DNA from 3 places in the Clostridium aromativorans genome. Region 3 is predicted to be linked to each of the others. Evidence: predicted binding sites of a transcription regulator. Region 3 holds the regulator's gene; each other region holds the start of a gene.

Region 1 (3,293 bases), on a different contig from region 3:
GTATGGAGGATTCGAGAATCAGCTGGACTAAACCAATTATATGTAAATATCCTTTCAGGTCAAAGGTATTTTTGTTTGCATTGTAAAATCTGTATATATTTATGGATGCCAAATTGCAGGAAGTATCATCCAAAAAGGCATACTCACCACAGGGATTCGTGGAATTAATCATATTATAGGCTGCATTTACCTTTCCGTCTTCTCCTGCAGGACATGTGTGCCAGGCGTTGAAAGTGTCACTGAATTGGGGAGCTGGATCTGCACATTTCCAGGCACAGGTATTAAAGGTGTCCCAGATTTCTTTTACTTTTACTGTTTTTGTAATTTTGGGATCAATTCTACCAGTGAGATTGATTATTTCATCAGGATTTACCTTTAATCTATCGACTTTGGACATAAAGCTGTTTGAAAATCTTACAGAATTATTGCTGTTTTGTCCTGAGACAGTTTCATAAGCCTCACCGTCTAAATCTGTATCATATCCCATTTTGCCGAGGGCTCTCACTTTATCTTCTTCCTTTGATTTCCAGGTTATAAAATCCATGATCTCAGGATGATTTACATCCAAACATACCATTTTGGCAGCTCTTCTTGTAGTACCTCCTGATTTGATAGCTCCTGCATTTCTGTCCAATGCCTTTAAGAAACTCATGAGCCCTGAGGAAGAACCGCCTCCGGATAATTTTTCACCCTTTGCCCTTATAGTAGAAAAATTGGTACCAGTTCCTGAACCGCCCTTAAATAGTTTTGTCTCTGTTACGAATTGATCTGATATGGAATGCGGACCTAAAAGTTTATCTTCGATAGATAGTATAAAACATGCAGAAGCCTGGGTTCTAGTATAGCTGTCTTCACATTCCATTACTTTGCCCAGCGTGTCATCGAAATAGTAACTTCCCTGTTTTACACCGCTTATACCATAGGACAGTTTAAGCCCCGTATTAAACCATTGAGGGGAGTTAGGGGCGTACATTTGATTTAAAAGTGCATATACACATTCATCATAAAAAATAGAACCTTCTTTTTCTGTCTTTATAAGACCCTCGTCTTTTAAAGATTCACACCAGAAACTTACCATTCTATGGGCGACGGATTTCATACTGTTCTCATAACCTAGTTTTCCTGGAACGCCAGCTTTTCTAAAATATTTAGAAGCTATTATGTCACAGGCATTTTGAGAATACTGTTCTGGAAATTCTAGATTTTTCATGTCTACCAAAACTTTGTGGGTCTTATGATCTTTTAAAAATACGTCTGTTTTTTTCCATTTGAATAGATCATATACGGTTTTATTACTGTCATTTTCAAGAGATTTTGTATAATATCTTTTAAACAAGTCCTTTATACTATCCAATTACAACCTACCTCCAATTTAATATATGAGCTCATTGTGTTAAAATTATATATCTTGTGTGTGTATTAAAAAAATAACTACTATATATAGTATTAATTAAGATAAATAAGTACTATATATAGTGCTTATTTATTATATTATATATTTCATAAAAGTTCAATTTATATTATATGTCATTTTCCACTGTGATTTTTAAATAGATTGTATTTTATGAGGTTATTTTAGTTTTATTATTATAAATAAACTTATGGATCATTTTAACGTTTAACTAAAAATAGTTTATAATTAATATCAGAATATAGTTTATACAAGGCGAAGGAGATTAAGTCATATGATAAGAAAATTTAAAAATTACATGCCGGAAATAGGAAAAAACTGCTTTATAGCAGACAATGCAGAGATTATAGGAAAAGTTAAAATTTATGAAGATGCAAATATATGGTTTGGAGCTGTGCTAAGAGGTGATGTAAATTATATATATGTGGGAAAGGGAAGCAATGTACAGGATAATTGCACTTTTCATACTAGTGAGGGGATGAATCCTATAGAAATAGGAGAATATGTTACTGTAGGGCATAATGCGATAATACACGGAGGCAAAGTTGGAAAATACTCTTTAATTGGTATGGGTTCCATAATATTAGATAATGCAGAGATAGGTGAATATACTATTATAGGAGCAGGAAGCCTTGTAACTAAGAATAAAAAAATACCTTCTGGAGTGATGTGCATGGGTTCTCCCGCAAAAGTTGTGAGAGAGCTTACAGAGGAGGAGAAAGAATTCCTTAGAAATTCTGCAAAAGGCTATATCATAGAGGCCGAAAACTATAAGCAATATGTTATTAGGGAGTAAATTGCGTAAAATATATATCACTTATTTTATAAATAAAGTATAGAATATAGTGTCAATAATATTTGGAGAGTGTATAATGCCGAACTTCAAATTGGGTTCTAGAGGAAGCCAGGTAATGCAGATACAGGCAACTTTGAAAAAGATAGGCTACGATCCTGGACCTATAGATGGAATATATGGTATACAAACTGAACAGGCTGTCAGAAATTTTCAGAGAAATAATGGACTGATACAGGACGGAATAATAGGGCCGGACACTTATAGGGTACTGCATAGCTTTATATTGGGATATGACAATTATATTATTAAGCCAGGGGATACGTTATACGGCATAAGTAGAAAATATGGAACTCAGGTTTATAAAATAATAACGGCCAATCCACTCATAGAGCCCTTGGGCCTAATTCCGGGGAATACAATTAAAGTGCCCTACAGCACAGATGTGGTGGATACAAACATATATTATACTTATGATGTACTGGAGACAGATCTTATGGGGCTTAAAGGTAGATATCCCTTTATAACTGTAGGTAGTGCTGGTGAAAGTGTTCTTGGAAGGCAGCTGCATTATGTGAGACTTGGGGTAGGGGGTAATCAAGTATCTTATAATGGTTCCCACCATGCTTTGGAGTGGATAACAACACCTCTTTTAATGAAGTTTATAGAAAATTTTGCCAGAGCCTATTCGGAAGGGGAAAATATAAGAGGATATAATATAGGAGATATATGGAGCAGGAGCAGTATATATATAGTTCCTATGGTTAACCCTGATGGAGTAGATCTTGTTTTGAATGGATTAGCTAGAGATAACCCCTATTATTATGAGCTTATAAGGTGGAATAGAGGTAGTGCTGATTTTTCTAGAGATTGGGAAGCAAATAACAGGGGAGTTGATCTCAATCATAATTATAATGCAAACTGGCAGCTCTCAAAGGAATCCGAGCCTTCCTACGGTGTGTACGGTCCAGGACCTACCAGATATTCAGGGCCTTATGCTGAATCAGAGCCAGAAACCAGGACAATGGTCAATTTCACAAATAATCATGATTTTAGGTTGGTACTGGCGTATCACAGTCAGGGACAGGT
Region 2 (3,293 bases), on a different contig from region 3:
TGTCCGCCATTACACAATTTATGGTAAGGAGCTTCAATATCAATTTTATCCTTTATAGATATTGGAAATCCCACAGGAATGTGATAAGAATTAGTATAGTAATTCTTATCTGTAACTCCCGGTATTTCACCAAATATTTTCTTATCGTGAATTATAAATTTCCCGCTTAGACCTTCTGCAGGGGTGGCATAACAACTCCAATTTAAATGAGTTTCTTCTGTAAGCCTATCAGTATAATTTCTGATATGAGAAATTATTCTTATCCCGAGTTCTCTTGAATTTTCATCCTGACCATGGTGCTTCCCGGTCAATGCCACCAACGTTTCTGCAAGACCAATGAAACCTATTGCCCAGGTGCCCTGTTTCAATATCGGCTCTATGGAATCATCGCTTTCTAAATTCTCAGCACCCCTCATAAGTTTTTGTCCGGCTACAAAAGGTAAATCTCTGACCTTCAATCTTTTTAATATGCTGTACCTATGCATGAGAGACTGCATGGAAAGCTCAAGTCTTTTATTCAACAGTTCAAAAAATTTATTTATATTACCTTTAGAAATAATGCCAATGCGGGGCAAATTAATAGTAACTGGAGCTATATTTCCTCTTCCCTCCGGGCCTGGTTCTCCATTTACATTAGAGCAAACGTAAGTCCGGCATCCCATAGTAGCAGGTATAATTCCCTTGTCATAATAAGTCTTGTTAAAATCCGCATCTAAATTCATGAAAGTTGGATTCATTCTTTTTGAGGCCACTCTACAAGCTATGCTAAATAAATAGTAGTATGGATCTTCCTCATTTTTATTTACACCCTTTTTGACTCTGAATATTATATTCGGAAATATGGGCTGCTCGCCTTTCCCAAGTCCCTTCTCATATTCAAGTAAAAATATTTCACAGACTAAGGCCGCATCTTCTGATCTTGGTATACCTATATTTATAGAACTAAAAGGCACCTGTGAACCAGCTCTTGAATGCATTGTATTTAAATTATAAATTATTCCCTGCATGGCCTGTTCTATACTTCGCCTTAATTTCTTATTCAAAATTTTAGCTATCTTATTCTCTTCCACTCCCACTGCCCTTAGATCTTCAATTATCTCTTTTCTAGTGGGTTCAACAAAAACAGCCATGTCATTGTCAAAATCCGGATGAGACTGTCCCCCAAACATATCATTTTGTGATGACTGCAAGAGTATGCAGGAAAGTTCTGCAGCAGATTCTATTCTCTTAGGCGATCTTATATTCCCATATCCTGTATTAAAGCCTTCTAAAAGCATTTTTTTAGTCGGTATATGAAGACAATTTACAGTCAGATTATAAGAATCCAAATCATGATAATATATATCTCCATTTTCATGTAATTTAGCCAGATACTTTGGCATAGTAGCTAAATTGTGCCACTTATTGGACTCACTTGCTATTCTCAAAAGCTTGGCACTAAAATTATTTCCTACGTTAGCATTATCCCTATCTGTCTGAATTCCTATTTTGTCAATGGCTTTCATAAGATCGGATTTTATCTCTCTTATATTATTTCTCTCTTTTCTATAATTTGAGTAGGATAATCCTATCTTCAAATATCCCCTTTTTAAAAGCACTTCTTCAACTATATTTTGTATATCCTCTACATTTATTTCTTTCAAATTTAACTTTTCCAAACACTGTATAACTTTCTGAGTTAAATCAATAAATTCGCTCTCTTTCAACTCATACCCTATCTCTTCAGAAGCACCTTTTATTGCATTGGTGATTTTGACAGAGTCAAAGTCAACTTTCCTTCCATCTCTTTTCACAACATGTAGCATATATTGTTCCTCCTGACCACTATATCTTGTATATCTACCTGGTTTATTATACTATACCACATATAAAAAATCAATTTTTAAATTTTAGGAATAAGAATCAAAATAATGATAAAACTAATAAAAACTCAATTTTATAGGAGGAATCTATATGATTGGTAAAATAATAGATTTAAATGTTACAGAAGCACTTATAAGTTTTCAAGATGGATCAACTGCCGATATAGGTATCTCTCATTTACCTGCCAGCATAAAAATAGGAGATACTGTAAATATAAATCCAAATTTTACATCTAAGTTAAATGATAAGTTTGGAAATACTTCACTCATGAATATATTTTAATTTTTCCTAAAAAAATATTATACAAAAATGCGTTCTGACTAAACCCATTAAGCTTTTTCAGAACGCACTTCCCTATTTGATTCAAAATCAATTCAATATACTTTTTTATTCTACAGTAATGGCAGAAACAGGGCAATTTTCCTCAGCTTCTTTTGCCGAGCCTTGAGACTCTTCCGGTACTTCGCCTGTAATTGCAACTGCTTTACCATCTTCATCCATTTCAAATACTTCAGGACATGTACTTGGACATAGTCCACAACTTATACAGACATCTTTATCAACTACCGCTTTCATAATATCTCCTGTTGGACAACAGGACTTTCACCTCTCTTTTTATAAATTTAATACATAATGTAATAATAAAATAATTTTCATCTGTATTATTGCCATAAAACTAATTTATTATATCCACGTTTGAATTATTTTGATAGAGCTATAAGATTATCCAACAAATCATTGTAATCATGAGAATTGCCTATGTAGCTTTCCACTTTCCCATTTTCCATGCTCTCTACTAACTCAGAATTTACAGGCATTTCCTCTAATAGTTTCAAGCCAAGATATTGAGCCTGTTCTTCTGCGGATTTTTTACTAAATAGTTTTATTTTTTCTCCACAGTTACTGCACTTAACATAAGACATATTCTCCACTACTCCTATAACATTTACATCCATTTCCTCTGCCATTATGACTACTTTTTTTACTATCATGGATACCATATCCTGAGGAGTAGACACTATAACTACTCCTTCTAGTGGGAATTCCTGCATTATAGTAAGTGCTACATCTCCTGTCCCAGGCGGCATATCTATGAGAAGATAATCTAATTCTCCCCATTCTGTATCAGAATACATTTGTTTTAAAACTCCTGCTATCATAGGTCCTCTCCAGATAACGGGCTGTTCCTCCTTCTCTGTTAAAAGATTTAAAGAAATTACCTTTATTCCAAAAGAGGTTTCTACGGGTAGAAATTTTACCTGCTGTTCTTCATCAATTTGAATTATATCTGCTCTTTTATCATTTATTCCAAAAAACCTGGGCATAGATGGTCCTGTTATATCACCATCAAGTACTCCTACTTTGTAGCCTGCAGCCTTTAATTTTACAGCTAGTATTCCTGTGACTGTAGACTTTCCAACTCCACCCTT
Region 3 (3,293 bases):
ACTGCATCTAATCTGGTTATCTTCTGAAATTATTACAGTACGCTCAATTACATTTTCCAGCTCTCTCACATTTCCCGGCCATCTATATTTCATAAAAACTTCTATAACCTCATTTGTAAGCTGTTTTGAATAGCCATATTTTTTATTATATACATCCAAAAAATGATATGCAAGTACGGATATGTCTTCTACTCTATCTCTCAAAGGAGGTATCGTTATTGGAATTACATTTAGCCTGTAATATAAATCCTGCCTGAACTTCCCGTCTTCAACCAATTTTTTTAGATCTCTATTGGTAGCCGCTATTATTCTCACATCAACTTTTCTAGGTTTAATACCACCCACTCTGATAAATTCCTTCTCCTGCAGCACTCTCAGAAGCTTTACTTGTAGGATAAAAGGTATTTCACCAATTTCATCGAGAAACAGAGTTCCCTTGTCGGCAATCTCAAAAAGCCCCGGCTTTCCTTCAGAACGTGCCCCAGTAAAAGCACCCTTTTCATACCCAAATAACTCAGTTTCCAGTAAGTTCTCTGGAATCGCCCCGCAATTTAATTTAACAAAAGGTCTCCCATTTCTGTTACTGATATTATGAACATATTTGCATATTACTTCCTTGCCAACTCCGGTTTCTCCATATATAATAAGGGTGGAATCCACTACTGCGACTTTTTTTATCACTTCTATAACTTTTTCCATTTCCTTGCTTCTATATATAATGTTGTGATCTTGAGTCTGTTCAATTCTCAAAGCTGCCAGTTCCTGCTCATACCTCTGTAAAAGATCTTTAGTCTTATACAGATCACTTTTTAGCATCTCTTCATTCGTTATGTCCTTTGATATGCTGACAACACGTTTAACATTATTATCTTTATCAAAAACAGGTGTAGCTACTACAAGGAGCTTTTTTCCTGATTTCGTTCTTTGTGTTAAGGTTATAGGCTTTTTCTCCTCTATAGCCATTCTTGTAGCAGATGGCAAATATATACGTTTTTTCTCTAATTCCCTTACATTCTTTCCAATAAGTTCTTTAGGTTTTACACCATAGATTTTCTCACAAGAAGAGCTTATTCTGACCTTAATACCGGATCCGTCAGTAATACAAACCAGATCATCCGAGCAAGTCATAAAAGCATTCAAATCCGTTTTTACACGGGTATAGTCTTCTAAAAGTATTTTATATTTATTTTCTATAAAATTTAGCAATTCACGATTGGTAATAATCCCGACCACATTATATTTATCATCTTTAACAATAATTACATCTTTAACATTCTGATTTACCTCTATTAAATCTTTATAATATAAATAACCAATAGTGTCAAATGGTACCCTATGCTTTTCACCTAGATAACAAAATATCTTTTTTACTTCATCTCTATTATCGTTTACAATCACATAATCATATGTTTCTTTATTTTGACTTAAGTTTTTTAATTTACCTTCTAATTTTATCAATAAAATACTAGTATTCATTATTCTAGAGACATTTATTTTCATCCACCCAGTGCCCCCTTTTAATATAAAATGAAATCAACTCAACCGATCAAAACTCTCTAATTTCCATTTACGAATATAAAAAATATAACTAAAAACTAAAATTTTCAGTTACATAAAATAAATCATAATTTATTTTATACAATCTACGTAAATTACCCATATTCCCATATTTCTAATCTTCTTTATGAGAAATAAGATTTTTTATCTCCTCCATAAAAGTATTTATATCTTTAAATTGTCTATATACAGATGCAAACCTCACGTAGGATACTTCATCAACTTTCTTTAAACTCTCCATTATCATTTCCCCTATTTCAGAAGAGCTTATCTCTGTAAGCATTTTATTATTTATCCCTTTCTCCACTTCGTCTGCTATACCTTCAATTTGTTTCCTTGAAACAGGTCGTTTTTGACATGCTTTTATAAGCCCATTCAATATTTTATTTCTGTCAAAATACTCCCTGCTCATATCCTTCTTTATGACTAATAGAGGCACATTTTCAATCTTTTCATAGGTGGTATATCTTTTACCACAATTTGAACATTCTCTTCTTCTTCTTATGGCCATATCATCATCTGTAGATCTAGAGTCCACTACTTTACTTTCCCCATATCCACAATAAGGGCATTTCAATTTAATTCACGTCCTTTATATAACTATACTATAACAATAATTATACACTTTTTTTCTAAATATTCTACAATTTCTTTTTAATTATTATATCACGATGATATTTTACCTAAATAATGAAGAATTTTTAAACCTTATCTGACAATTTTCCCCCATCTATTAAAATCACATCCACCCCTATTTTTTTTATATCTTTCCATGGAACTTCTATATCTTCATTTTTGCTGAACAACGACATCTTAGAAGTCTGAGAAGGTAAAATAATTGACATTATCCTGTGCTCATCACAGTTTATTTTCAAATCCTTTATAAAGCCCAGTTTTGTACCAGTATTTGCATCTATAATTTCCATATCTTTCAAATTAACTAAGGAAAATAGATCTCCTTCCATATCCATATATGTACACCCCTCCATCCATTTTTTGCAAACCATTGCATTTTAAATCTCATATATAATTTCTCATGTGTCTCAATGCAGTTTTTTCCAATCTAGATACTTGAGCCTGGGATATTCCTATTTCATCTGCCACCTCCATTTGAGTTCTTCCATCAAAAAATCTTAAATTGAGAATCAATTTTTCCCTGTCATTAAGCTTTTTCATAGCTTCTTTTATAGCTATGTTTTCAAGCCAATTTTCATCTACATTTTTTGTATCACTTATTTGATCCATTACATAAATGGCATCCCCACCATCATGGTATATGGGTTCAAACAGTGAAACTGGATCTTGAATTGCATCCAGTGCAAATACCACTTCTTCTCTAGGTATTTGCAATTCTTTAGCTATTTGGGATATAGTTGGCTCCTTGTTGTTCTCTCTTATCAACCTATCTCTAACCTGAAGTGCCCTGTATGCAATATCCCTAAGTGATCTGCTCACCCTTATGGAATTGTTATCCCTCAAGTATCTTCGTATCTCACCTATAATCATAGGAACTGCATAGGTTGAGAATTTAACATTTTGACTTAAATCAAAGTTATCAATAGCCTTCATAAGTCCTATACATCCTACCTGAAATAAATCATCCACGTTTTCTCCCCTATTGTTAAATCTCTGTATTACACTTAACACCAATCTCAAATTGCCTTTTATAAATTTTTCTCTAGCCTTATCGTCCCCCTGCTGCATTTTTATCAAAAGTTCTTTCATTTCCTTTCCCT

Evidence for each region. The regulator NrdR, encoded in region 3, represses ribonucleotide reductase genes. The targets are predictions, from matches to a motif close to CACNANATNTNGTG.
Region 1: a site for NrdR is predicted at 1,465-1,478, ahead of LN736_RS04235 (vitamin B12-dependent ribonucleotide reductase). Genes of this name have one in related genera too.
Region 2: a site for NrdR is predicted at 1,823-1,836, ahead of LN736_RS02440 (anaerobic ribonucleoside triphosphate reductase). Genes of this name have one in related genera too.

The regions. Positions count from the first base shown of each region.
Region 1 is NZ_JAJJPB010000003.1:6,877-10,169, forward strand. It holds gene LN736_RS04235 (vitamin B12-dependent ribonucleotide reductase) at 1-1,354, opposite strand, end outside; gene LN736_RS04240 (gamma carbonic anhydrase family protein) at 1,686-2,207, shown strand; gene LN736_RS04245 (M14 family metallopeptidase) at 2,284-3,293, shown strand, end outside.
Region 2 is NZ_JAJJPB010000001.1:512,893-516,185, forward strand. It holds gene LN736_RS02440 (anaerobic ribonucleoside triphosphate reductase) at 1-1,805, opposite strand, end outside; gene LN736_RS02445 (hypothetical protein) at 1,954-2,145, shown strand; gene LN736_RS02450 (ferredoxin) at 2,251-2,439, opposite strand; gene LN736_RS02455 (Mrp/NBP35 family ATP-binding protein) at 2,565-3,293, opposite strand, start outside.
Region 3 is NZ_JAJJPB010000017.1:65,761-69,053, reverse strand. It holds gene LN736_RS12830 (sigma-54 interaction domain-containing protein) at 1-1,500, opposite strand, end outside; gene nrdR (transcriptional regulator NrdR) at 1,673-2,134, opposite strand; gene LN736_RS12820 (YlmC/YmxH family sporulation protein) at 2,259-2,522, opposite strand; gene sigG (RNA polymerase sporulation sigma factor SigG) at 2,578-3,293, opposite strand, start outside.